3 regions of the Butyrivibrio sp. WCE2006 genome follow, and region 3 is predicted to be linked to each of the others. Evidence: a T-box and tRNA genes for the amino acid it is inferred to sense, from the RefSeq annotation. Region 3 holds a T-box; the other regions hold tRNA genes.

Region 1 (8,088 bases), on a different contig from region 3:
TATAACTCAGCAATTAAAAATATCCAAAATCATCCGATTCACCCGATTGCTTGAGCCAATCCCCAATTCGCCATAAGCATCTTCAGAATCCGGCAGACATTCCCCGCAAACATCTATTGCCAATATATCACTTCCAAAGCGCTGATTCAAATAATTAAGCGCATCCTGAAGCTGAGTTATGCTCATATTCCCCTGATCCCAGTTAGTCTTTATTTCATCAGGTGATAATACATCCTTGTCTACAGAGATATACACTTTCCCGAAATCGTAATTCTGAAGCCTGGATATATCACTTAAGAAAAATACTCTTCCATCATATTCAGGAAACTCGTCTTGTGTTTCTTTTACAAGACCTTCATCTGCACCCACAATGAATACTCTGTTAAGTTCAGGTCTATCTTTTAATGTATTAAGTATCCAGCTACCGCATGAAAGAATCTCTCCATAGGATGTCCATTTCATATCTGTGTGATGATCAAAAACTATAAGATCAAAAGACAGCTCATCTCCACTTGATAGTTTTTCACACATTACATCAATTAGTATCTTGGACATATAGTGATAATTTCCATTGTCAAAAAAACTGATTTTGTGGACGTATTCATTTGAGGGAGTCAAATGCACTGCCTTATTCTTTATAAAGTCATAAGCATATTCATCACAGATGCAGTTTGTGCCACTTATATCCTTTAAACTTAAATAATCAGATACTTTTTCCCGCGCATCAAAAAGAAAACCCGAATGACCAACATCTTTTGCTATTTCTTCTGCACCAAAAAGAAAATCAGAATGTTCATCATTAGCTTCCGGTTTTTCTGCATCTAAAAGAGAACGAGAGCTCTCTTTATCATAAAAATCGAAGCCCTCGTTCTCATAAATTCCTGTAAAATCGTAGATTGTAACACTCATAATTACTTAGCAAGCATCTCCTGCAAGTGAAGGAGTGCATCCTCCTTAATAATGCATTTTGCTGTCTCTTCAACGTGAGTCTGCTCAGCAGAGTTCATCATCAGCTCCTCTGCATATTCAAGTCCGCTTCTTCGAAGATCATAAACTGCATTTTCTCCGTCAGGTTCAAGTACAAGAGTTAAGTAATACTCATCATTCTCCTTGTAGAGTTTTGATGATGTAATGGGAAGACTGTAGGAAACTTTGGCAAACCTTGCTGCGGAATTTATGTCCTTAAATCTCGCCATATATTTTTCTGTGTTGACTATAGGCTTTGCCATAGCCTCGATATGAGGCTCCTGCTCCTCATCCTGATCATATATCTGCTCAATAAGCTGTGATACATGACTTATCATTTCGTTTAGCGCCTGCCCTTTATCAGAACCGGTCTTTGCTTTGATCGAGTCAACCCTCTCCTGGGTCATCTCCTTAAGAATAGCCTCTGCTGATCCACGTATTCTGTCTGCTGATTTCTGTATATCCTCATTCGTCATCTTAATTGCAAAGATACGAACGCTGCCATCTACCATCATATTTTTACTCATCATGAGTACTTCTGTTTCGGGATCATACCCCAGCTGCTCGCCAACCTCCCTGTTCAGCTGCGCCATAAATGGAACGGTTCTCTTCTCTCCATTCATGATTGCTTCAGGGGTGAGGCCTATTTCGCGTAACTCTGAAGCAGCAATGCTGCATTCAACTGTCGTGTTATTCATTTTAACGATTACCATATAGCCTCATCTCCTTTCTATAAAAAAATGAATTACTACGTTTAGTGATTATAGCTCATTATGTTAGCACTGTCTAGTATCGAGTGCTAATTGTCGGATAATTCACCTTTCCTACTATTATTGTACTATATATTTCGGTGCAAAGCACCAATTTTATTAGATAATTCTTGAACGAATATTTACAAAATTGGTACACGCTATTTTCTATCAAAGGATAAAAAGCATCAAGATTTTCAGACGAAGTAGATAAAATCATGTACAAACAATCTGGTTAATTATGAATGAGCCAACACACTAGTATCTTAGATACCGTGAAGAATATTATTGATTAAAATAAGAATTTCGCTGAAGTAATATTATTAATTAAAAAGACTTCTTGTGGCAAAAATAAGATAGCCCGCAAGAAGTCTTAAAATATTATCCTATTAGCGCTTAAGCTGCCTGAGTTCATCAAGCAGTGTATCAGAAACGGTTATCACGCGGCTGTTTGCCTGGAAACCTCTCTGAGTAATGATCATGTCTGTAAATTCAGCAGAAAGATCCACATTACTCATTTCCAGTGAGCCTGAGCTGATATAGCCGCCATCATCATCCACATACATATTTCTGGCAGGCCCTGAGTTGGGAGTTACCGCATACAGATTTTCTCCCTGCTTTTCAAGACCGGTGACATTAGCAAATTCAGCAACGACTATTCGTCCTGCCACTCTGTTCTGATTATTACTGTAAAGTCTTGTGATCGTGCCATCACGGGCGATTGCAACTCCGTTCATATCTCCCTCAGGATAGCCTTCACCTTCTCCCTGGGCATCTCCGCGGTGAGCCTCAAGCGAGGAACCTGACATGCCGTTTTTGGGCGCATAATTGTTTGTCCCGGAAAAATCAAGCGTAAGCGGTCCTGCCTGTCCTGCATCACCCTGGAAAGCAAGCTGTACCTGTCCCTGGGCATTTCCATTAGCGCTTACAAAAGCTCCGGTTGCGGGATTATAAACCAAATCAATAGTCGGATTGGGTTCTGCAACGCCACCTTCAATCTCCTGATGATTTTGATCAAAGATTGTTGTCACAGTTACACGATAAGTTGAATCATTAGTATCACCTGCATTATCAAATTTTAATCTTGCAGTATAGGTATTTCCATCATTACCATAGAACTCCATATCTACGGTTCTGCCTCTTTCGTCTGCCAGAAGACTGTCTGTTTTACTGATGATTCCTGTTATTCTTTCATAGGTTGTAGGCGCACCGGCCATTTTCTCGATATTCCCCTCATTATCAATCGGAATAACCTGAATTCTCTGGGTAGCACCTGCATTTTCAGCATCAGGGCCTGAGCCGCGAACATAAAAACCGTCAGCTCTTGTTACAAGATATCCCTGCGCATCCACTGTGAATGCTCCATCTCTGGAGTAATTCATTTCACCTCTCTGATTCTCAATAACAAAGAATGAATCACCGGTGATACTCAGATCAAAAACATTATCTGTCTGCTGAATTGATCCCTGTTTTTCAATGTTTGTCATTATAGCCGAATATTTAGCACCAAGACCTACCTGTTTAGCGTTAATTCCACCCTTAGTCATGGTGGGACCGGCTGCTTTTCTTGCATTCTGATAAAGAAGATCTCCGAAAGTAGTCTTCTGTGCTTTATAGGATGTTGTATTAACATTCGCAACGTTATTACCAATTACATCCATCTGAATCTGATGTGTCTTTAGTCCGGCAACTCCGGACCACAATGATCTCATCATAATCTCACCGCTTTCAAAATCGCAAACAAGTGCATATTATTCCTACATCAACTATTTCGGACATTATCATGAAAATCTTTAGCCTGATAGAATAAAGAATTTCGCTTGTGAAATTCTCGCGCAAAGCGCTGTTATTTAGTAATGCCTGATAAAAGCTTCCGGCACCGCGATGAAACTAATGCCGTAAAAACGACATATATTCCAATGCGATGCCGGAAGCTTAATCTTTCATTAGAAATCTTTGGAATCACCTTTGTTAAACTGAAGTTCCTGGTTTTTGATACTTACCTTTGTTCCGGGTGCAATAGATGATGTCAAAAATGCATTTGATCCAACCACTGAATCGTGCCCTATAACAGTCTCTCCACCAAGAATTGATGCACCTGCATAAATTGTAACATTATCTTCGATAGTAGGATGTCTCTTTGCCCCCTTGAGAGCCTGACCGCCCCTGGTGGAAAGAGCACCTATGGTAACGCCCTGATAAACCTTAACATGCTCACCAATTATGGAAGTCTCACCTACAACGATGCCTGTTCCGTGATCGATCATGAAGTATTTTCCGATAGTAGCACCGGGATGAATATCTATTCCGGTTTTTGAATGAGCATACTCAGTCATAATTCTGGGTATGAGCGGCACCTTTAAAAGATAAAGTTCATGCGCCATTCGATTAATGGCAGTCGCCAAAAGTCCCGGATAGGACAGTATTATCTCTTCCTTGCTATAAGCTGCAGGATCTCCATCAAAGGATGCCTGAAGGTCAGTATCTATAAGCGCACGGATATGAGGTATCTTTTTGAAAAACTCATAGGTTATATATCTTGCACCACAAGTAAGAGTCTCATCGCTGGCGTTCTCATATTCATCCACATGTCTGAACGCTATGGCAATCTGTTTCTGAAGATTATAAATTGCATCCTCAATTATCACTGCTACACGATTTGTATCATTATAGCTTCTGTAAATCTTATCCCTATAGTAGCCAGGATATAAAACACGCATAAGCTTTTTTACGATATCCACAACCATATCCCTGTCAGGCTGATTGAAAATATCCATCTTATCTACATCCCTGCCATTGTTGTAATCATTGAGGATAAGCTCAACAATGCCTCCAATTTCATCTCTAATATTCTGACGCTCTCCGATATCCATAGCCATCTCCCATCAAAATTGTTATTTTGTTTTTACCATTCTCACTTCGGATTTTTTGCCGTAAATCTTCTCGTCATGAGCAATTCTATATGGAACAATATAATAATAATATTTTGTTTTACGCGCAAGCTTTTTGTCTATATATGTAAGCTTTAGCTGATTTTTCACCGTACCGACTTTTTTATACCCACTCTTTTTTGCAGTAGATCTGTAAATATCATAGCCGGCAGCCCCTGTGGATTTAGTGTACGAGAGCGTTGTATTTTTTGTTCCCGCCTCAATATTTGTCCACAATACCTTGGAAGGCGCATAGTCCTGGATCTTTGCTCCAAGTGAATTCAAGGTCTTTTTATATGAATTCAGATCATCTGCTGCGATGTACATATTAACATTTTTAGAATTACTTATGGTCCTGGAATAATCTGAATCATCCGATGTGTAAGCAAAAAGCTGAACCCAGTAATGTACATTATTCACCTTGCAGTGACCGATGGCACAAACATTGTAATTTGTGCTGAGCATGTTTCTTCTGTGCCCCTGCCCCACATAGCCATTATTCGCTTCAAGAAAAGCATCAAAAGCCTTGGCTGCTGTCTTGTAACCGTAGGCAATATTTTCGCCGGCATATTTAAATTTATAACCGTTTTCCTTGAAAGCACTGAAACAATCCTTGCCACTGGGTCTCTCGTGATTGAATTTGATAGCAATTTCGGCAGCCCTTAGCATGGCAATCTTTTCAAGATTGTAATCATAAGCAAGCTTGCCTATTCCCTGTGTATAGACTTTCTGCGTGTTATTTGCATTCCAGAGCCAGGTGTCTTTTCCTGTTCTGAAATCATTTATCATCTTGTGCATATTCCTCGCAGATTTTTGGGCATATTTAACTTTCAGCTTAACCTTTGAAAGTGGAAATCTTGTGGCTGTTTTTGCTTCAGATTCAGCAGTCAGCAGCTCCCCATCAAATCCCTGAACCATGTAGGTATAAATCCCGCCCTCTTTCATGGCATCAGTATCTGTATACTTTAAAACATCCCCCTGAACTGTGGCGATGAGCTCATAGGGCATACTGCTCTTCTGTTTTCTGAAAACATAATATCCTTTTGCACCATCCACTGCCTTCCAGTTAACGGTGAGTCCCTCATAATCGTTAGTGATTTCCGTGATCACAGGACTTTTTACAACATTTTTGGCTGTAACTTGCGGATTTTCTGCTGCCCTTACAGCAATTGTCCCCACAGGCTGCTGCACACCGGCAGAAAATAATGCAGCCGCAAGTGCAGTAGCAATTACACACCTGCCGGCAGTAATAAAATCTTTTTTCATAAATCCCCCCTGAACTGATTTTTTTAGAAGCTTTCAAATATCAAAAGCGTACCGGACCAGCTCCTCGCAAAACGGTGGCCGTATCCTGCAAAGCAGGATTCTTGTGGGCTAATTCCGCAATAAATCCTCATAAAAAAGTAATAACTTCCAGCTTCTGAATCCGTATTTTTAACTCTATCATCATATTATAATTCAACTTTTTAATAATGTTATAAAAAAAATTTTAAAAAGTTGTTGCTTTTATTTTGATGTCGTGATAATATACCTTTTGTCGCCGGGGTGTAGCGCAGTTGGTTAGCGCGCTATCTTAGGGAGGTAGAGGCCGCGAGTTCGAGTCCCGCCACTCCGACTATTATAAAAGATCGTAGACATTTGCTCTACGATCTTTTTTATTTCTTATTATAAAAATATAGCGAGAAAACCATTTCCGATGATGTATCGGTGATGGTAGTTCATACAAACATCCCATTTCAGATTTTAAGGCAATTACATTTAATCCACGTGTTTTTCAAACCAATCAGTAATTTCATTTAATCGTCTTACTCTGTGCATTGGCTTTCCGGCTCTGGATAAATCATGATTTTCACCATGAAAGACAATCATTTTGGTTTCAACGCCTCTTACAGCCATAGCCTGCATCATTTGCATAGCTTCAGGCAGCGGGCATCTGTAGTCCTCATCACTGTGAAGAAAAAGTGTAGGCGTCTTGGCTGCATCAACATATTTCAAAGGAGAATGCTTCCAAAGCCTGTCTGCATCAAGCCTGGCATAATAATCATCATATGATATGCCGCACTGATCCGGTCCGAAATATGGTCCGATGTCGCTTATGTTTTTCTTTCAGATACATCTCTTATTTGGTAGAATTGTCATTGATTGAATTTCAATCAGCCCGGGTTATCCCGGACATTAAGGTTAAGGAAATATGATTTATGGATAAGACACAGAGAAACCTGAATATTGGAATATACGCCCATGTTGACTCAGGAAAAACCACACTCTCCGAGGCATTGTTGTACCTTTCAGGAGCAATAAGGAAATCCGGCAGAGTTGATCATGGCGATACTTTTTTTGATACATATTCTCTTGAGAGAAGCCGTGGAATCACCATTTTTTCAAAGCAGGCAGAGCTCGACTTCTCAGAAAACACTCATGTAACACTTCTTGATACTCCCGGTCATGCGGACTTTGCTCCGGAAACCGAACGTACCATGAAGGTTCTTGACTACGCTATTTTGATAATAAGCGCAGCTGATAAGGTCACATCACAGGTGCAGACTCTTTGGAAGCTTCTTGAACACTACAAAGTGCCGGTTTTTATATTTGTAAATAAAATGGACCAGCCTCAGGCAAACAAGGCTGAGATCGACGCAGATATAAAAAAGCGATTAACAGATCATCAGGTTGACTTTTCAGATTTGTTTTCAGGCAGCACAGATCCGTCTGAATCAAGTCCGGAATCTCAGGGAGGCGCCATCTGTCAGATTGATTTAAAGGCGCTTGGCGAAAATGTTTTCCAGGAGGAAATCGCCATGTGCGACGAAGCTCTGCTTGATAACTATTTGGAAAACGGTACAGAAGTATCCCTGAATGACATTACAAGCCTCATTTCCGAAAGAAAGCTCTTCCCCTGTCTGTATGGCAGCGCACTGAAAATGGAGGGTGTAAGGGAGCTTATAACGCTTTTAGATACTTTTACCAGCACCCCATCCTACCCTGAGGAATTTGCTGCCAGAGTATATAAGATTTCAAGAGATTCAAACGGAAACAGATTGTCCTGGCTTAAGGTAATGGGTGGTACTTTGCATGTAAGAGATGTACTGTCATTGTCATTAAAACCCACTGCCGGCTCCTCAAACAACAGCAAAAACACTGAGACGGCCGAAGAAAAAATAGACCAAATTCGCGTTTATTCAGGGGACAAGTATGAGCTTTTGCAGGAAGCCCCCGCAGGAAAAATCGTAGCAGTAACAGGTCTTGACTCATCCCACGCAGGTCAGGGACTTGGAAGCCTTACAGGAGATGCGGCAGGCCTTTTGCAGCCTATTCTTTCATCAAGAATTATTCTTCCTGAGGATGCTGATCCCTTCAGGGTTTTCAGACAGCTAACAGAGCTCTCTGAGGAAGAGCCGCTTCTTTCAATAAATAAAAATGAAGAGACCGGAGATTTCTATGTT
Region 2 (8,088 bases), on a different contig from region 3:
TCAGGGAATCGGAACATCAATGCTCCAGATGGGAAATATTGTCAAGAATCCTAAAATATGGATTGCGCCTATTCTCACAAGTGCTATAACAGGTCCTATTGCTACCTGCATTTTCCATCTTCAGATGAATGACCCTGCAAGTGCAGTGGCATCAGGTATGGGAACCTGCGGCTTTGTTGGACAGATTGGTGTATATGCAGGATGGGTTAACGATGTGGCAACCGGCGCAAAGGCTTCTGTCACAGCTTTTGACTGGATCGGACTTATCCTTATATGCTTTGTTCTTCCGGCAGTTTTGACAACTGTATTTGGCCAGATTTTTAGAAAAATCGGCTGGATAAAGGAAGGCGATTTAAAGCTCTCATAAATTATTGAGAATCTGAAGTCATACATTTGATAAAAATGACATGGTTTTTATATAAAAGTTAATCGCCGGAGAATAAAATTATAAACTGCAGATGAGCGCTATATGATAGGGCTTGGTTAGTATCATGCAAATTCTAAAGACGTTTGTATACAAGTATTTTGAAACCTGTATATCATGTATAAGTTTAAGGAGGAAATTAGTATGAAGCAGTTTCCGGGATTTTCACACGGAATAAATCTTGGTGGGTGGTTGTCTCAGTGTAACCACACTAAGGAGCGTTATGACAATTTTATTAAAGAGAGCGATATTGAAAAGATTAAGAGCTGGGGACTTGACCATATAAGAGTTCCTGTTGACTATAATCTCGTTGAGGAAAAGGACGGAACCTATAAAGAGGACGGATTTGCCTATATTCAGAAAGCTATAGACTGGACAGGAAAGTACGGACTGAATATGGTTCTGGATCTCCATAAAACCTTTGGCTACAGTTTTGATAACGGAGAACAGGAAGCCGGCTTTTTTGAAAATGAAAAGTATCAGGAGAGATTTTACAAGTTATGGGAGCAGTTTGCAGAGCGTTTTGGCAAATACGAGGACAGACTTGCTTTTGAGCTTTTAAATGAAGTAACAAAGAAGGAATATTGTGACACATGGAACGGAGTCTCAACAGAATGCATTAAGAGAATCAGGAAATTTGCGCCTACAATAAAGATTCTTCTTGGAGGCTATTACAACAACAGCATAGTTGCACTTAAGGATATCTGTGCACCCTATGATGAAAATGTAGTATACAACTTCCACTGCTATGAGCCTCTTGTTTTCACGCATCAGGGCGCAGCCTGGATTGAGTCCATGGATAACTCATTCCGCATGCCTTTTGATTCAACCTATCGTGAGTATGATGAGAATGCATTTGCTCAGCTAGGTAACAGACCTGAGGAGCTTAAAGTATCTGATCCTGATAAAAGGCTTGGAATTGAGTATTTTGAGCAGTACATGGAAGAGGCAGTAAGAGTTGCCAATGAAAGAAATGTAGCTTTGTACTGTGGTGAGTACGGAGTTATCGATCTTGCGACTCCTGAAGATGCCCTTAAGTGGTATCAGGCTATTGGAACCTGCTTCAACAAGTACAATATCGGACGAGCAGCATGGAGCTATAAGGAGATGGATTTTGGTCTTTCCGATGCTCGCATGGATGCAGTTAGAGATGAAATACTTAAACTCATGTAAATATTGCTTTGGCCACGAAATGTCACAATTATTATATAAATAGCCAAAGTGCTAGTAATTGAATTAGTTTTTGATATTAAAGGTATTGGTTTTGGAAACAGGACTGATACCTTTTTTAGTGTTACTGTCATTTAGGATTAATCTTTACTGCGTGCAGGGTAGCTTCCTTATGGAAAAAGGGTGAATCAATGTTATAATAGAAAAACGCAAAAATATTGCTAAGAAAGATGAGGTATTTTTAATGAGCATATTAAATGTTGAGCACCTTACACATGGCTTTGGTGACAGGGCGATTTTTGATGATGTGTCATTCAGACTTCTTAAGGGAGAACATATCGGGCTTGTAGGAGCAAATGGTGAGGGTAAATCTACATTTATGAACATAATTATCGGGAAGCTTATGCCCGATGCCGGAAATATCGAGTGGGCTAAGAATGTTAAGGTCGGATATCTGGATCAGCATGCTGTTTTAAAGGAAGGCATGACGATCAGGGACGTGCTTGCATCAGCCTATGAGCCGCTTTTTGATATGGAGCGCAGAATGAATGAAATCTGTGACGCCATGGGCGAAGCGGATGAAAAGCAGCTTGAGGAATACATGGAAGAGCTTGGAACTATCCAGGACCTTTTGACTACCCACGATTTTTACCTTATTGATTCGAAGATTGAAGAAGTATCAAGAGCGCTGGGATTTATTGATCTTGGTTTGGACAGAGACGTTACCGAGCTTTCCGGAGGTCAGAGAACGAAGATACTTCTTGCAAAGCTCCTTTTGGAAAAACCGGATATTCTGCTTTTGGATGAGCCTACAAACTATCTTGATGCCGAGCATATTGTCTGGCTTACAAGATACCTGCAGGAATATGAGAATGCATTTATTCTGATCTCACATGATATACCTTTCTTAAATAACGTGGTCAACATCATTTATCACATGGATGGACAAACCCATAGCCTTGACCGATATGTTGGTGACTATGATAAGTTCATGGAAGTATATGAAATGAAAAAGGCTCAGAGGGAGGCAGCATACAACAGGCAGCAACAGGAGATTGCAGACTTAAAGGACTTTGTTGCAAGAAACAAGGCAAGAGTTGCAACGAGAAACATGGCTATGGCAAGACAAAAGAAGCTTGATAGCATGGAGCTTATTGAGAAAATCCAGGAAAAGCCAAAGCCGGAGTTCAATTTTAAAACAGCAAAGACACCAAGTAAGTTCCTTTTTGAGATCGAGGATCTTGTTATCGGTTATGATGAACCACTCTCAAAGCCGTTAAATATGTTTATTGAGAGAAATTCATTTATTGTGCTTACAGGTGCAAACGGAATAGGAAAATCCACACTTCTAAAGAGCATACTGGGAATAATTCCACCTCTGTCAGGATCGGTTAAAAGAGGTGAAAATGTGGCAATAGGCTATTTTGAGCAGGAAATGTCACCTGATATTGAGACGACCTGCATGGAAGAAATTTGGAATGAGTTCCCTTCATTTTCACAGTATGAAGTCAGATCTGCTCTGGCAAAATGCGGACTTACAACCAAGCACATAGAGAGTAAGTGCAAGGTATTGTCCGGTGGCGAACAGGCTAAGGTAAGACTGTGCAAACTCATAAACAGAGAATCAAATATACTGGTCCTTGACGAGCCTACTAATCACTTGGATGTAGATGCCAAGGATGAACTCCACAGAGCTTTGAAGGAGTACAAGGGAACTGTTGTCATGGTATGCCATGAACCTGACTTCTACTCAGATCTTGCAACTGAGGTTGTGGACTGCACTAAATGGACTACCAGAATTTAAAATTGAAATCAAATTTTCGCTGTATTGGCTGCCTTTCCACGAGAGGCAGCCATAATTTTTGAGTAGGGTACTTGGTTAATTATGAATGTGTCAGTACACTAGTGCGAACCATTGGAGAATTGCGGATAAATCACATGGATGGAATATTGCGGCTCTTTTAGTGCTATAATTGATAGAACACATACAAAGGGGGTGCTACTGTAGGGGTCACCAGTAGCTAATTACATAATTATGAGACAAACAGACAAACTCTTAATGTTAATGCAGCACTGCAATTTTGCAGTATCAAACGAAAATGACTATGCTATCTCATCTGTTATCATAAAAAGAATTGTAACTAACGCTGATCTTTCAATAGAGCAGATTGCAGAAGAAGCATGTATCTCTCAGGCTTCAGTCAGTCGTTTTGTGAGGAAAGCGGGTTTTGACAGCTGGCAGAGCTTCAGGGAATGTTGTAGTGGTGCCTGTAATGAAATAGGGCAGCGCAGGTACGCATATAGTTTTGTTGATTGGAAAAACAAAAACTTAAGTGAAATGAGTGACAACCTGTTAGACAGAATTACCAGTAATCTTAAGGCAACGAACAAGGGCCTTGATAGTGATGGAATTGAAAGTATTCTTTCTAAAATGATCTCTGCTTCTGAAGATATCTTCATAGGAGATGAACATGCACTATCGATATTTTATACATTACAGCTTGATCTTTTATTTGCCGGTATCCCTTCTTACCTATATAAGAATATGGATGTTCAGGAAAGTCTTTCTCACCATATATTGAAGGGTGCCGTAGTAATATTTCTTAATATAGAGAATAATTTCCTGGCTCCGAAACAGTTAAATACGATTAAAGCCATGAAGGAAGCGGGGGCATATATTATTGTTTTTTCCCAACAGGACTGTTCCGACAAAATCGGTTATGACATGGTATACCGTTATGGAATACCTGAAAGTGCTAATGACGGATACTATTCACTATTCTATCTGTCACAGCTTTTATCTGATTTGTTGATCCAGAGGGCATTTTCAAAAAATGAAAGCGATTTTCACAAGCGATAATTGTTAGTAATCTTTTATAAAAATATAATTAATATAAACCAAATTTTGGTTAAATTAAATATATTTTGGGAGGATTACGTATGAAAAAGAAACACCTGATGTTACTGATGTCATTGATGTGCACCGGAGCACTTCTTGCAGGATGTGGAAATTCGGCTCCTGAAGAAACAGCAAAGGCGAGTGCAGCAGAAGAATCTGTAACTGAAAAAACTGAGGAACCTGCAGAGCCGGAGGTATTAGAAGAGAAAGAGGAAGAAGCAAAAGAAGAGAAAAAAGAAGAGGAAACAGAAGAAGTGAAAGAAGAGGTCATTGAAGAGGAAGAAGTGGCAAAAGCAGATAAGCCCACCGATTTCGCAGAGGGTGCAACTGTTTATGAGTCAGAGGAATCACCAACCGGATACATGGTACATTTCGCATATAAGAATGACAATGATGATGTTGCATCTGTAAGTGTTACGGGACCATTTTTATACCTTGACCCCGAATTAGACATTTCTGATAAATCAAACTGCTACACACCGTATGATTATAAGAATGGTTTTTATGCATCTAACTGTGCACCCGGTCCTTTTTCATGGGGTTACACAGAAGAAATGAAACTTAACGAAGATACAGGTCTGTACGAAGCAGAATTCCCTATTACAAGTGGATCATTTGCATATAATTACATTCTTAAAGATGCAAATGGAGAAGAGACACCAATAGATGATCCTGCTAATCCTTCACCTGCAAAAGACAACGCAAACAGTAACTTTGCAACAGGTGACCTGACTCATAGCATTGTCTATGGTAAGTTTGATTCCGATAAGCAGAGTAAATCTCTCAATTTGGATTATGTTCTTCCTAACGAAGGCAATCATGGAGAACTAAAATATGTAGAATACAAGGGTGTTCTTTCTTCAGACCAGGATCTTGGTGTATATACTCCTGCAGGATATGATGCAGACAGAGAAGAGCCTTATAAGACCGTTTACATGTCACATGGAGGCGGTGGAAATGAGACTGACTGGTTTGCAATGGGACATGTTGACAATATCATCGACAATCTCGGCGAGGATATCATCATTGTAACCATGGACAATTCAAGCTTTGAGTGGGATTTTGATAAGATAGAAGATAACGTAATCAACTATATCATTCCTTATATGGAAGAGAACTATAACGTATCAAAGGAAGCAAAAGATCGTGCCTTCTGCGGACTTTCCATGGGATGTATGACAACTTTCCATATGTATTATGATCATCCCGACGTATTTGCATACTTCGGTGGTTTCTCCGGACCTGACATGAGTGCAATAAAGGATACTGAAGGAATAGAGAATGCAACATTATTCTTTACTGTAGGAACTTGTGATATTGCATCAGAAAAAGTTATGCCAAATGAAGAGGGAAAACAGATAAAGTACGAGAACTATGTTGAGTATCTTAAGACTGCAACAAAAGAAAACGTAATAGATGGCGGCTACCTCTATGGTTCTCATGATTGGTTTACATGGTCCCAGTCATTCTATAGATTTATGACTGAAGTGGCATTTAAATAAAAAGAATTCCTGCAATAGGGGACTAAACTATTAGTCAGTTATTATATATAACTGATTTATAGTATGTCACGAAATGAATTAAAAACAGAAGCAACAGTGCATGGCTTTTATGCTGCGCACTGTTCTTTTTTATCTTAAGGAAATTCCTCCGGATTTCCTATAAGAAAAAAACACTCCGTGAGGATGCGCACTCGCGCGATAGGAATAATGGAAATAGTATCAGGTAGCGGAAGTATTATGAAACTTGTCATATTGTGTATCTATGGTGTTATGATGATATCAGTGTTTGTGGGGCTGATTGGAAAAAGATAACTGAGCATTAGGGCAAGAGCTCTACCTGGCACAAAGCAGGCTGCTTTTGTCGAAGGATATGATTAAAAAATGTAAAAATCAGGAGAATTAGTATAAATGAAAAACAGAAACTATTCGAACGCGAGAGTACTCACAATGATTCCGATTATTGTTTTGGTGATAACAGTAATCTGTATGGTACTTGCAACAATACTCGAAGTTCCTACGAATAGAGGTGCAATATATTCGATCCTTGCATTTATTGGATTGCTGAATATGTTAATAGCGCCGTTTCCGTGTCTTGTGATATCCATTATCGGAACGGTGTATTCTGCGAAGGCAACAAAGGAAGGCATAGCTCAGGCTAAAAAATACCTTATTCTGGGAATCATAGAGATCCTTGTCTACGTTATAGGAGGAGCTTTGGCAGTCCTGATGATCCTGGGCGGACAGAGCGTGTGAGTAAACATCAAGTCCTGGTGCTGATATTTTTATGTTTCTTGAATTAACAAAAACGAGATACCATGAATGGTATCTCGTTTTATTAGTCGAAGTGACAGGATTCGAACCTGCGACCTCTGCGTCCCGAACGCAGCGCTCTACCAAACTGAGCCACACTTCGATATATATAAGCAAAGGATACGATATGACCTTTGCAGCAGAAAATATGATACAATGAAAATGGTTTATTTGTCAATAGCTTAAAGGCAGGTGTATGAAAATGCAGTTGAAAAGATATATTGCAGGTGGCAGAGAATGTGCTTCAAATGAAGTAAGTGAACCTGAATGCGTTGTTATTCAGCTACATGGCGAGCTGGAAATGAATTCTATAAATAAGGAAATTGAGAATATCGAAGTGGATTCAGAACGCAAAGTGCTCTATGTTTTCTGTAAAATAGAGGATTGGGATAAAGAACTGGCACCATGGAGTGCACCACCGGTTTTTGGAAATGTACCATTTGGAGCAGGAGCGAAGGATACGCTTGAGTTTATAGAGAATGAGCTGTTACCGGCAATTAATGCGGAGTACAAAATAGCATCGGAGTGCCCTAAGATACTGGTAGGATATTCTCTTGCGGGACTATTTTCCCTATGGAGCGCATATCAGAATGATTTGTTTGATGCAGTAGCGGCTGTTTCTCCATCAGTCTGGTTCCCTGATTGGATTGAATATGCGAAGGCCAATCAGCCTAAAACAAAAAATATTTATCTTAGCCTTGGGGATAAAGAGGATAAGACGAGAAATAAAGTAATGAAGAACGTTGGCAACTGCATACTCATGCAAAAAGAGATATTTGATCAGCAAAATGATATGTCAAGCACATTCGAATGGAATGAAGGTAATCATTTTAATAACGAAGAATTAAGATGTGCAAAAGGAATAAACTGGTGTCTTAAAAATGTTCTATAAATGAGATACAATTAACAGACAAATTCGATGTTGGCGTTTTGATAGCCTGATAAGGACTATTGGCTGATGCGATAGATAAATAATAAAAGTCCAGCGGTGTGATGTCAAGTAAAGAAAAATAAAAAATCTTTTATTTTTTGACATTTTTCACGAAAAGAAAAAACGACCACCTAAGCCCTGTCGACCATATTTTTAAATGAGCAGGGCGTACTCATCAGCAAGTAGGTGATACTACTATGCTGGACGATATAGACGATTGTCTTTCAGCAGTCGAAAGACTAATCGCACAAGTTTACGAGCAGTTAATGCGAGTGCACGTTTGTGTTGGTATCTGTTCACCTCTTTGTACTTGAGGTGATAGAAGTCGCTGTATTCTTTGTCGCATCTTACA
Region 3 (8,088 bases):
ATAAGGATTTTAGCTGCTTCAACTCCCTCAATTTTCTCTCCATGATAAATTATGTAATCATTGAGCTTTGCCTCAATCTCGGGATCCACTGCATTGACGGTAACTGTCAGGGTATCAACTCCTGCATCTATAACTTCCTGTGCTCTCTCATTAAGAAGAAGTCCATTGGTACTCATGCACTTAAGAAGTTCGGGATGAGCTTCTCCGATTTTTTCAAAAGTCTGAAGTGCATAGTCAGTTGCAAGTGTATCTCCGGGTCCTGCGATTCCTGCCACCTTAATTGATGGAACCAGCTCTATGGCTCTTCCGATAAAAGTATTCGCTTCATCCGGTGTGATTACCTTCGATGTTACTCCCGGACGCTGCTCAACATCATTTATGCTTCTGTCACAAAATCTGCAGGCTATGTTGCATCCCGGACTAACCGGAAGATGAATTCGTCCTGCATTAAATTTGCATCCCCCAAAGCAGGGATGATTTTTCTCAAGCTCCTCAATTGATCTAGCCATATTCATAATCTCCTCAAATAACAACAGTTTATTGTCTGCATAAATCCGGCCGGATACCGGTAACGTTACCCACTCATTTCATTCATGGATGGTACCTGGCTCCTCACAGCATTTCTTTTAAAATCTGACCTTCTTACTTGTTTCAAGCTGTACGATCTTGCCATCGTGAATCGTGATCAGAACTGTTCCGTACTTTACATCAAGAACCTGTCTTTTAATCTGCTCCCAAATCTTATCTTCTACTACTTCTACCTTGCCATTGTCTCCTGCCATGTCCTAACCTCCGCTGCATCTATTACATAAACTTTTTCAAACCTCTTTACCCTGTCCCTCTATTCATATGCAAAGGTCTTCAAAAATCTCTTTGCCCTTTCTGTCTCAGGTTCTTCAAAAAACTTCTTAACATCTCTTGCTTCCTCAACTATTTCTCCCTGGTCGAAGAAAACTATCCTGTCGGCAACAGCCTTGGCAAATGCCATCTCATGGGTTACGATGATCATCGTTGAACCTGTTTTGGCAAGCTCCTGCATTGTCTGAAGTACTTCATGTACCATTTCAGGATCTAGAGCCGCTGTCACTTCATCAAACAAAAGAACATCCGGATGCATCAAAAGTGCCCTTACGATTGCTACTCTCTGCTTTTGTCCGCCGGAGAGCTGTCTTGGATAATAGTCCTTTTTATCTGCAAGCCCCACCTTATCCAAAAGCTCAAGTGCTTCTCTTACGACATCATCCCTGATTCTCTTCTGAACAAGTATTGGAGCCAGAATTGCATTTTCTATTACTGTCTTATGAGGAAAAAGATCATATGACTGGAAAACCATTCCTATCTTTTGCCTGATATTACTTATGTCCTTTTTCTCCGGTTCAACAGGCAGGCCATCAACCGTTATAACTCCTCCCTGAATCTCCTCAAGTCCGTTTAAACATCTTAGAAATGTACTCTTTCCGCAGCCGGAAGGTCCTATAATAACCACAACCTCACCTTTTTTCACGGAAAGATTTATATCCTTAAGCACTACATTCCTTCCATATTCTTTATGTAAATGCTTTACTTTTACGAGCTCACTCATTCTTACGTCCACCTTTTCTCAAGCTTTACTGCAAATCTGCTTATTGGCCAGCACACCAGGAAATATAAAAGAAAAACAACTACAAATACTCCGAAGGCTGCATTTGGAGATGCTTTTCTGTTGGCCTCTATGATTTGCTGAGCCACTTTTAATACCTCAACTATTCCTATCATCATCACAAGTGATGTGGTTTTTATCATTCTTGTGACCAGGTTTATCGACAGTGGAATGAGTCTCCTTATCGTCTGTGGAAATATTATGAAAAAATGCACCTGGAATTTATTAAGCCCAAGTGCATATGCAGAATCGTACTGAATTCTCGGTATACTTTTTATGGATCCTCTTACGAGATCCCCCATTTCAGCAGTTCCCCAAAACACAAACACTATTATTGCGGATAGCTCCGCAGAAATATTTATTCCAAAAACTCTTGTTGTTCCAAAATAAACAATAAACAAAAGTACCATTTGAGGCATTATCCTGACTACTTCAAGATATGCTCTAAGTACGAATCTCATGATCCTGTTTTTAGAAGTCATCAGTACTCCGATTACAAGTCCAAGTACAATGCTTATGGCTACTGATATAATGCTTATTTCCACCGATACCCAGAGTCCTTTTAAGAGCCTTATAGCGTTTGTGCCTTTAAACAGCACATCAATCCCCAAACTCTGCATAACGCACTCTCCTCTCTATGATCGATCCCAGAATTGAAACCGGAAGTAACATGATCAGGTAATAAATTACAAGCAGGAACAGGCATTCAATTGTCTTTGCATACATTCCTATAAGATCTTTTGCTGTAAACATGAGATCCATAAGGCTTATGGTTGAAAAGACTGATGTTTCCTTAAGAAGGAATATCACGTTTGCCATTATTCCCGGCATACTCACTGAAAATGCCTGCGGAAGTATTATATGGAAAAACACCTGTCTGTCCGTCATTCCCAGAGAAAGTGCACTCTCACTTTGAACCCTGTCTATTGAAAAGAGACCGCTTCTCATGGTCTCTATCATGTATGCTCCACCTATCAAACCAAGTCCTAAAATCCCACAGGTTTCAGCCGATATTCTCAGTCCCAGCTTAGGTAGTGCAAAATAAATGAAAAACAGCTGCACCAGAAGCGGTGTATTTCTAAAAAGTTCTATGTAAATTCCAAGAACTTTTTTCACAACAGGAACATTGAAGTATATGGCTGCTGCCCCTGACAGTCCTATGGCGAAGGCTGTCAGGATTCCAAGCAAGCCGGTTTTTAAGGTAAGAAGGAGTGCTTCGTTATATAGTGGTATATATGATCTAAGCACATTTAAATCCATAATTACTGAACCTTACCGCCCTCAACTACAAGGGTGTTCTCATAATCTGCACCATATGTATCAAGAAGTGTTGCTTCATAGTCCTGATGGAAGAAGTTGTCTTCACCGATTGTCTCAATCTCATCATTAAGCCATGTAAGCAGTGATTCATTTCCCTTAGTTACTGCAGGAGCAATTGTGTCTGCATCTCCAAGTGACGGAATACCTACAGTAAAGCCTTCATTCTCAAGTGAGAATGCAATAACCTCTGTGTTATCATTTGCCCATGCAACGCCGTTTCCGTTCTCAAATGCTGTCTTTGCCTCTGCATAAGCATCGTATTTCTGAAGTTTTATATCGGGATAATTTTTCTCAAGATATGTTTCAGCTGTTGTTCCGGAGATAACGATGATCTGGTCATCTGCACCAACTGAATCAAGACTTTCAACAACGTTGTCTGAAGGTGATACAACACCAAGTGCAACGTTCATATAAGGAAGTGCGAAATCAACCTCCTGAGCTCTTTCTTCTGTAACAGTAAAGTTTGCAAGGATAATGTCAACCTTACCTGTCTGAAGATACTCAATTCTGTTTGCTGCCTCTGTTGAGACATAGTTGATATCAACGCCAAGATCCTCACCTATCTTCTCAGCAAAATAAACATCATAGCCGGCATATTCACCATTCTCATCTACATAACCAAAGGGGCTCTTGTCTGAGAAAACACCAATGTTTATTGTTCCGCTCTCTTTGATCTCATCAAGAGTTCTGTAAACTGCATCAGTATCCTGTGCTTCTTCGCCATCGCCTGCTTCCTCTGCAGATTCCTGTGTCTCTTCTGCATCACCTGCTTCCTGCTCTTTTGCTGCATCAGCAGTCGCTGTATCCTCCTCGCTGATAGCTGTCTCAGCATTATCAGCCTTTGCACTTCCGCATCCTGCAAGTGAAGCTCCAATAATTGTTGTAGATACCAAAATTGTTCCAAGTTTTGTTAACAGATTCTTTTTCATAATTTGCTCCTCCTATCACGGTTTTTGGATCTTATCCACATCTGGATATGTTGTCCTTTTCCGTTTCCTCCTATCAGCGCCAATCCTCAGACTATCCTTTAATGGCTTGTTCAAGTACTTGACTGCTGTTTTTGTTGTGTTTGATAATACTATCTATTTACCTACTGTGTCAATATGTTTATCTATAAGCTTTTGCTTTCACCTGCTATAAGAAAAACTTGGTAGCTGTCTCTCTCACAATAAACCAATTGTTTCCAACTGGTTTTATTTGCACCATTTGAATAGCCTTGATGGTATCTTTTTTCTCTGAATGATATGAAAAGCTTGATGATATCTCTAATCAAAAAGAACTTGTTTTTTTTCATAAATGGCTTAAAATTACAGTTAAATGCAAAGAACAGAAATAGTAGATATCTCGAAATCTTCAGAGAGAAGCCGGCTGGTGCGAGGCTTTGGTTTTCGGATATTGAACCCGTCTGGGAGCAGCAGAAGGGAAAACTGATTATTATTCAGAAACTTCTGACGGAGGTCACCGTGATCATAGACATGTGAGTGTCAGCTCACACTGAGGTGCAGGTTTTTACCTGAATTTAGGTGGTAACGCGGATATTATTGTGATGACAGAGGCAAAAGCCTTAATGCGATTAAGCCTACGTCATTATTATTCGTCCTAAGTATACAGATTCAGTATGCTTAGGGCTTTTTTTATTTTAACAAACTACAAAAAGTCCCTGGCATGCACAACCTCATCAATTTTAATGATAAGGAGTCAGTATTATGAAGCTTAGCAAATTAGTAGGAGTAAGGTTCAAGGAAAAGCCCGCTTATTGCGTAATTGACAGCCACACCTTCAGTCTCCGTGGCGGTTATGTAAAACGAGTATCAAATGGTATCTTTTCACTTTACACTCCCATGAAAAAAGTAACTCAGAACATTGAGAAAATATTGCGAGAGGAAATGGATGCGGTAGACTGCCAGGAAGTCATGTTTCCTGTGGTTCTTCCCGGTTCACTTTGGGAAGAGTCAGGCCGCTATGAAAGTGTTGGTGAAGAGCTTTTAAGATTCAAGGATCGTAATGACACTCCCATGGTACTTGGTATGACTCATGAGGAGGCAGCCGTTCATCTTGCAAGAGAATACGGAAGCACTTACGCAAATTATCCTTTTTCTTTCTATCAGATTCAGACTAAGTATCGCGATGAGGCCCGTCCGAGAGCAGGTCTTATAAGAGTTCGTGAATTTACCATGAAGGATGCGTATTCTTTCCATACCTCTCAGGAAGATCTTGAAAAGTACTATGACAGAATGGCAAACGCTTATGACAGAATTTTTGAAAGAGCAGGTCTTCCCGATGTTATCTCTGTAAAGTCAGATTCAGGTATGATCGGCGGAAGCGTATCTCATGAATACATGCTGCTCACAGATGCAGGTGAGGATTCAATCGCTCTGTGTGATGAATGCGGTTATAGTGCCAACATGGAGGCTGCAGACACAACAGTTGATAATTCAGGCTGCACTCCTGCAGGTGAACTTAAGAAGGTTTACACACCTGACTGCAAGACTATTGAAGATGTATGCGCATTTTTGAAAACTAAGGTTAGTGAGTCCTGCAAAGCTGTTGTTTATCAGATAAACGCTACAGATGAATATGTTGTTGTATTTATCCGCGGTGACTATGAGGTCAATGAGACCAAGCTTGTGAACTATCTCCACGAGGATGTTCACCCTGCTGAGATTACTGAAGATTCAGGACTTGTTGCAGGCTTCTGCGGACCTTATAACCAAAATGCAAAGTGCAGGATTGTCTATGATAAGTCACTTGAGGGAATCGAGAATCTGTGCTGTGGCGGTAACGAGACAGACTACCACTATACAGGCCTTAATATTAAGAGAGATATCGGAGATGTTGAATACGTTGATGTCAGCAAAATCCGCGATGGTGACAACTGCCCCTGCTGTGGTAAGAAAACCATCAGAATCAGCAGAGGTATCGAGGTTGGTAATATTTTCCAGCTTGGCACAAAATATTCAGACAGCATGAAGATGACTTATACCGATGAAGATGGCACTTCCAAGACACCTATAATGGGATGCTACGGAATAGGCATTGGCCGTCTTGCAGCTAGTATCATGGAAGCAAAGCACGATGACAAGGGTCCCATCTGGCCAATCACAGTTGCTCCCTGGAAAGTCCATGTATGCTGCATGAGAAGAGATGATGATGCCTGCAGAGAAGCAGCTGATAACATCTATGAAGAGCTGACAAATAAGGGCATTGAAGTTATCTACGATGACAGAGATGTACGCGCAGGTGTAATGTTTGCCGATGCAGACCTCCTTGGAGTTCCTGTTCGCGTAATAGTTGGTCCCAAGGCTCTTGCAAATGGCGAAATTGAACTTTGTACAAGAGATAAGAGCGTTCAGCTTTCTGTGAAAAAGGAGAACATAATTCCTGAAATCTGTAAACTCATGGATTCTCTCTATGAAGAAATAAACTCAAAGGTGAAGGCTCGCATTTAATTAGTGATCAGGACCACAATCAGGGTTAGCCAGGTCCATCCATCCAAGTGAAAAGCATTTGGCATTAACGGTACTTTGCACAAACTCTTTCATTTCTAAAGGTGGAAGATCGCCGCCCTGATCAATTTCTTCGATGTTTTTCAAGAAACGCAGGGCTGGCATCAAACTCATAATCATTTACTACTCCCGCGCTATATGGTGTGGGAGTATTCTCCTTATAGTCTTTCTCTCGCGAATCTCCTTTACAAGGTCAAGGCCATTTCCATCGGGGAGATTGATGTCCAACAAGATCAATGCCGGATTTGTTAAAAATATCTGTTCTCGAGCACCCTTTAGGTTGTCACAAGAAACAATGCATCTTGATTCATCTTTCAATGCCTTACATAATCCGGCACATAAATCTTTGTCATCCTCGACGATAACTATTTGTGCATTTTTTTTGCATAAATCATCCCTACATTCATTTTTATAAACTATCATTCTAATCGTATTATTTTAGGATTTTCCAGCTTCCGGTTTTGTCACTTCCGATTCTCTCTATATATCCTTTATCACGCAAAGAATTCAATGTTCTTTGAACCGTTCTTACTGTTTTTGATGTTTTATCTGCGAGTTCATCTCTAGTAAATCCGGGATTGATTGATAATAACTGGTAAACTAGCTTTTCCATTTTATTTAGAGTGACATTTTCTGTGACATTTACAGTGACAATATCCGCTTTAGATGCTGGTCCTGTTGTCTTTTTTCGATGAATAATAAACGTGAACCCTGATTCATCAATTTCATAACTGAATTTGATTTTTGCATCTTTGCAAAGGCTGTTTATTCTCTTAAATCCACTTCCAAACTGTTCAATAGATTTGCTCAAAAACAAAAGCTTGGCTATTTTTTCGTTTCGGATTGAGGATTGCAAATTTTTCTTAATGTACTCTTCAGGTTTATGGGAGCTTGCGTATGTTCCAGGACTATATATGGTTACCTTACTAGGGTAGATGCAAATCTCATGGTATGTAGAGCCATTATAAATCGAATGTGCAAAGCTGTTAGCCAGAGCTTCTCGAATAACAGCTACCGGAATTTCAGGTATATCATCTCGATTGAAATTCGTTATTTCACCTGCCCAATGTATGTTTTTCAGAATATATTGTTCGCCTACATCCAACAGGTTAATGATATTATCTTCAAACATTTGCATATCTATAAAAGTAAGTTTTTCATCAGTTGCAAATATAGCGGCTTTCAAAGTTACAGGATTCTTTTTTCCAAACAATACATTTCCAGCATTTGTTAAATAATCTCCGGACGCCAGTCCAAATCTATCAAGAATCGTCGCAGCTGTATATTTGCCGTCAGCTAATCGACCTGCAGCGATAGCCTTCTCACAGAACTTTTTCAAAGTCGATTTATCCACATCTTTTTTCAAAACTTCAGATTTGGTTTTTTCCCATTTCTCCTTGTATTCATTAGCAACAAAGAATCTTTTTAATTCAGCCGGAGAGACTTCTCTATCTTCATCAGCAGTTCTGAGATAATATCGCCCATATGCCGAATATGGTACGTCACCACCTTCAAACTCAACTTTGATAACATGCCTGTCATCCAGTACCTCTTCAGTTATTACCGGGTAAATCTGAGGACGAATTGACTCATAAACAACTCTTGAAATATCACGCAAGGATG

What was found. A T-box is a leader RNA that pairs with one kind of tRNA and senses whether it is charged. The one in region 3 lies ahead of T501_RS17595 (proline--tRNA ligase), so its partner is inferred to be a tRNA-Pro.
Region 1: it has a tRNA-Pro gene. The T-box ahead of T501_RS17595 (proline--tRNA ligase) is inferred to sense a tRNA for this amino acid. The anticodon was not compared.
Region 2: it has a tRNA-Pro gene. The T-box ahead of T501_RS17595 (proline--tRNA ligase) is inferred to sense a tRNA for this amino acid. The anticodon was not compared.

Annotation. Positions count from the first base shown of each region.
Region 1 covers NZ_JNKH01000057.1:3,960-12,047, forward strand. The annotation lists gene T501_RS18405 (hypothetical protein) at 7-909, opposite strand; gene T501_RS18410 (adaptor protein MecA) at 912-1,679, opposite strand; gene T501_RS18415 (flagellar hook protein FlgE) at 2,105-3,430, opposite strand; gene T501_RS18420 (serine O-acetyltransferase) at 3,662-4,588, opposite strand; gene T501_RS20505 (CAP domain-containing protein) at 4,610-5,911, opposite strand; tRNA gene T501_RS18430 (tRNA-Pro) at 6,187-6,260, shown strand; gene T501_RS18435 (alpha/beta hydrolase family protein) at 6,404-6,742, opposite strand; gene T501_RS18440 (translation factor GTPase family protein) at 6,844-8,088, shown strand, end outside.
Region 2 covers NZ_JNKH01000044.1:18,023-26,110, forward strand. The annotation lists gene T501_RS17225 (PTS sugar transporter subunit IIC) at 1-367, shown strand, start outside; gene T501_RS17230 (glycoside hydrolase family 5 protein) at 569-1,597, shown strand; gene T501_RS17235 (ABC-F family ATP-binding cassette domain-containing protein) at 1,839-3,398, shown strand; gene T501_RS17240 (MurR/RpiR family transcriptional regulator) at 3,630-4,454, shown strand; gene T501_RS17245 (alpha/beta hydrolase) at 4,535-5,995, shown strand; gene T501_RS17250 (hypothetical protein) at 6,404-6,748, shown strand; tRNA gene T501_RS17255 (tRNA-Pro) at 6,835-6,908, opposite strand; gene T501_RS17260 (alpha/beta hydrolase) at 7,002-7,697, shown strand; partial or broken gene T501_RS22245 (IS110 family transposase) at 7,932-8,088, opposite strand, start outside.
Region 3 covers NZ_JNKH01000049.1:8,363-16,450, forward strand. The annotation lists gene T501_RS17565 (radical SAM protein) at 1-509, opposite strand, end outside; gene T501_RS21050 (YezD family protein) at 627-782, opposite strand; gene T501_RS17570 (amino acid ABC transporter ATP-binding protein) at 842-1,582, opposite strand; gene T501_RS17575 (amino acid ABC transporter permease) at 1,585-2,259, opposite strand; gene T501_RS17580 (amino acid ABC transporter permease) at 2,240-2,899, opposite strand; gene T501_RS17585 (transporter substrate-binding domain-containing protein) at 2,902-3,888, opposite strand; T-box leader at 4,273-4,511, shown strand; gene T501_RS17595 (proline--tRNA ligase) at 4,666-6,408, shown strand; gene T501_RS21610 (hypothetical protein) at 6,409-6,579, opposite strand; gene T501_RS22765 (response regulator) at 6,589-6,888, opposite strand; gene T501_RS17605 (RNA-binding domain-containing protein) at 6,899-8,088, opposite strand, start outside.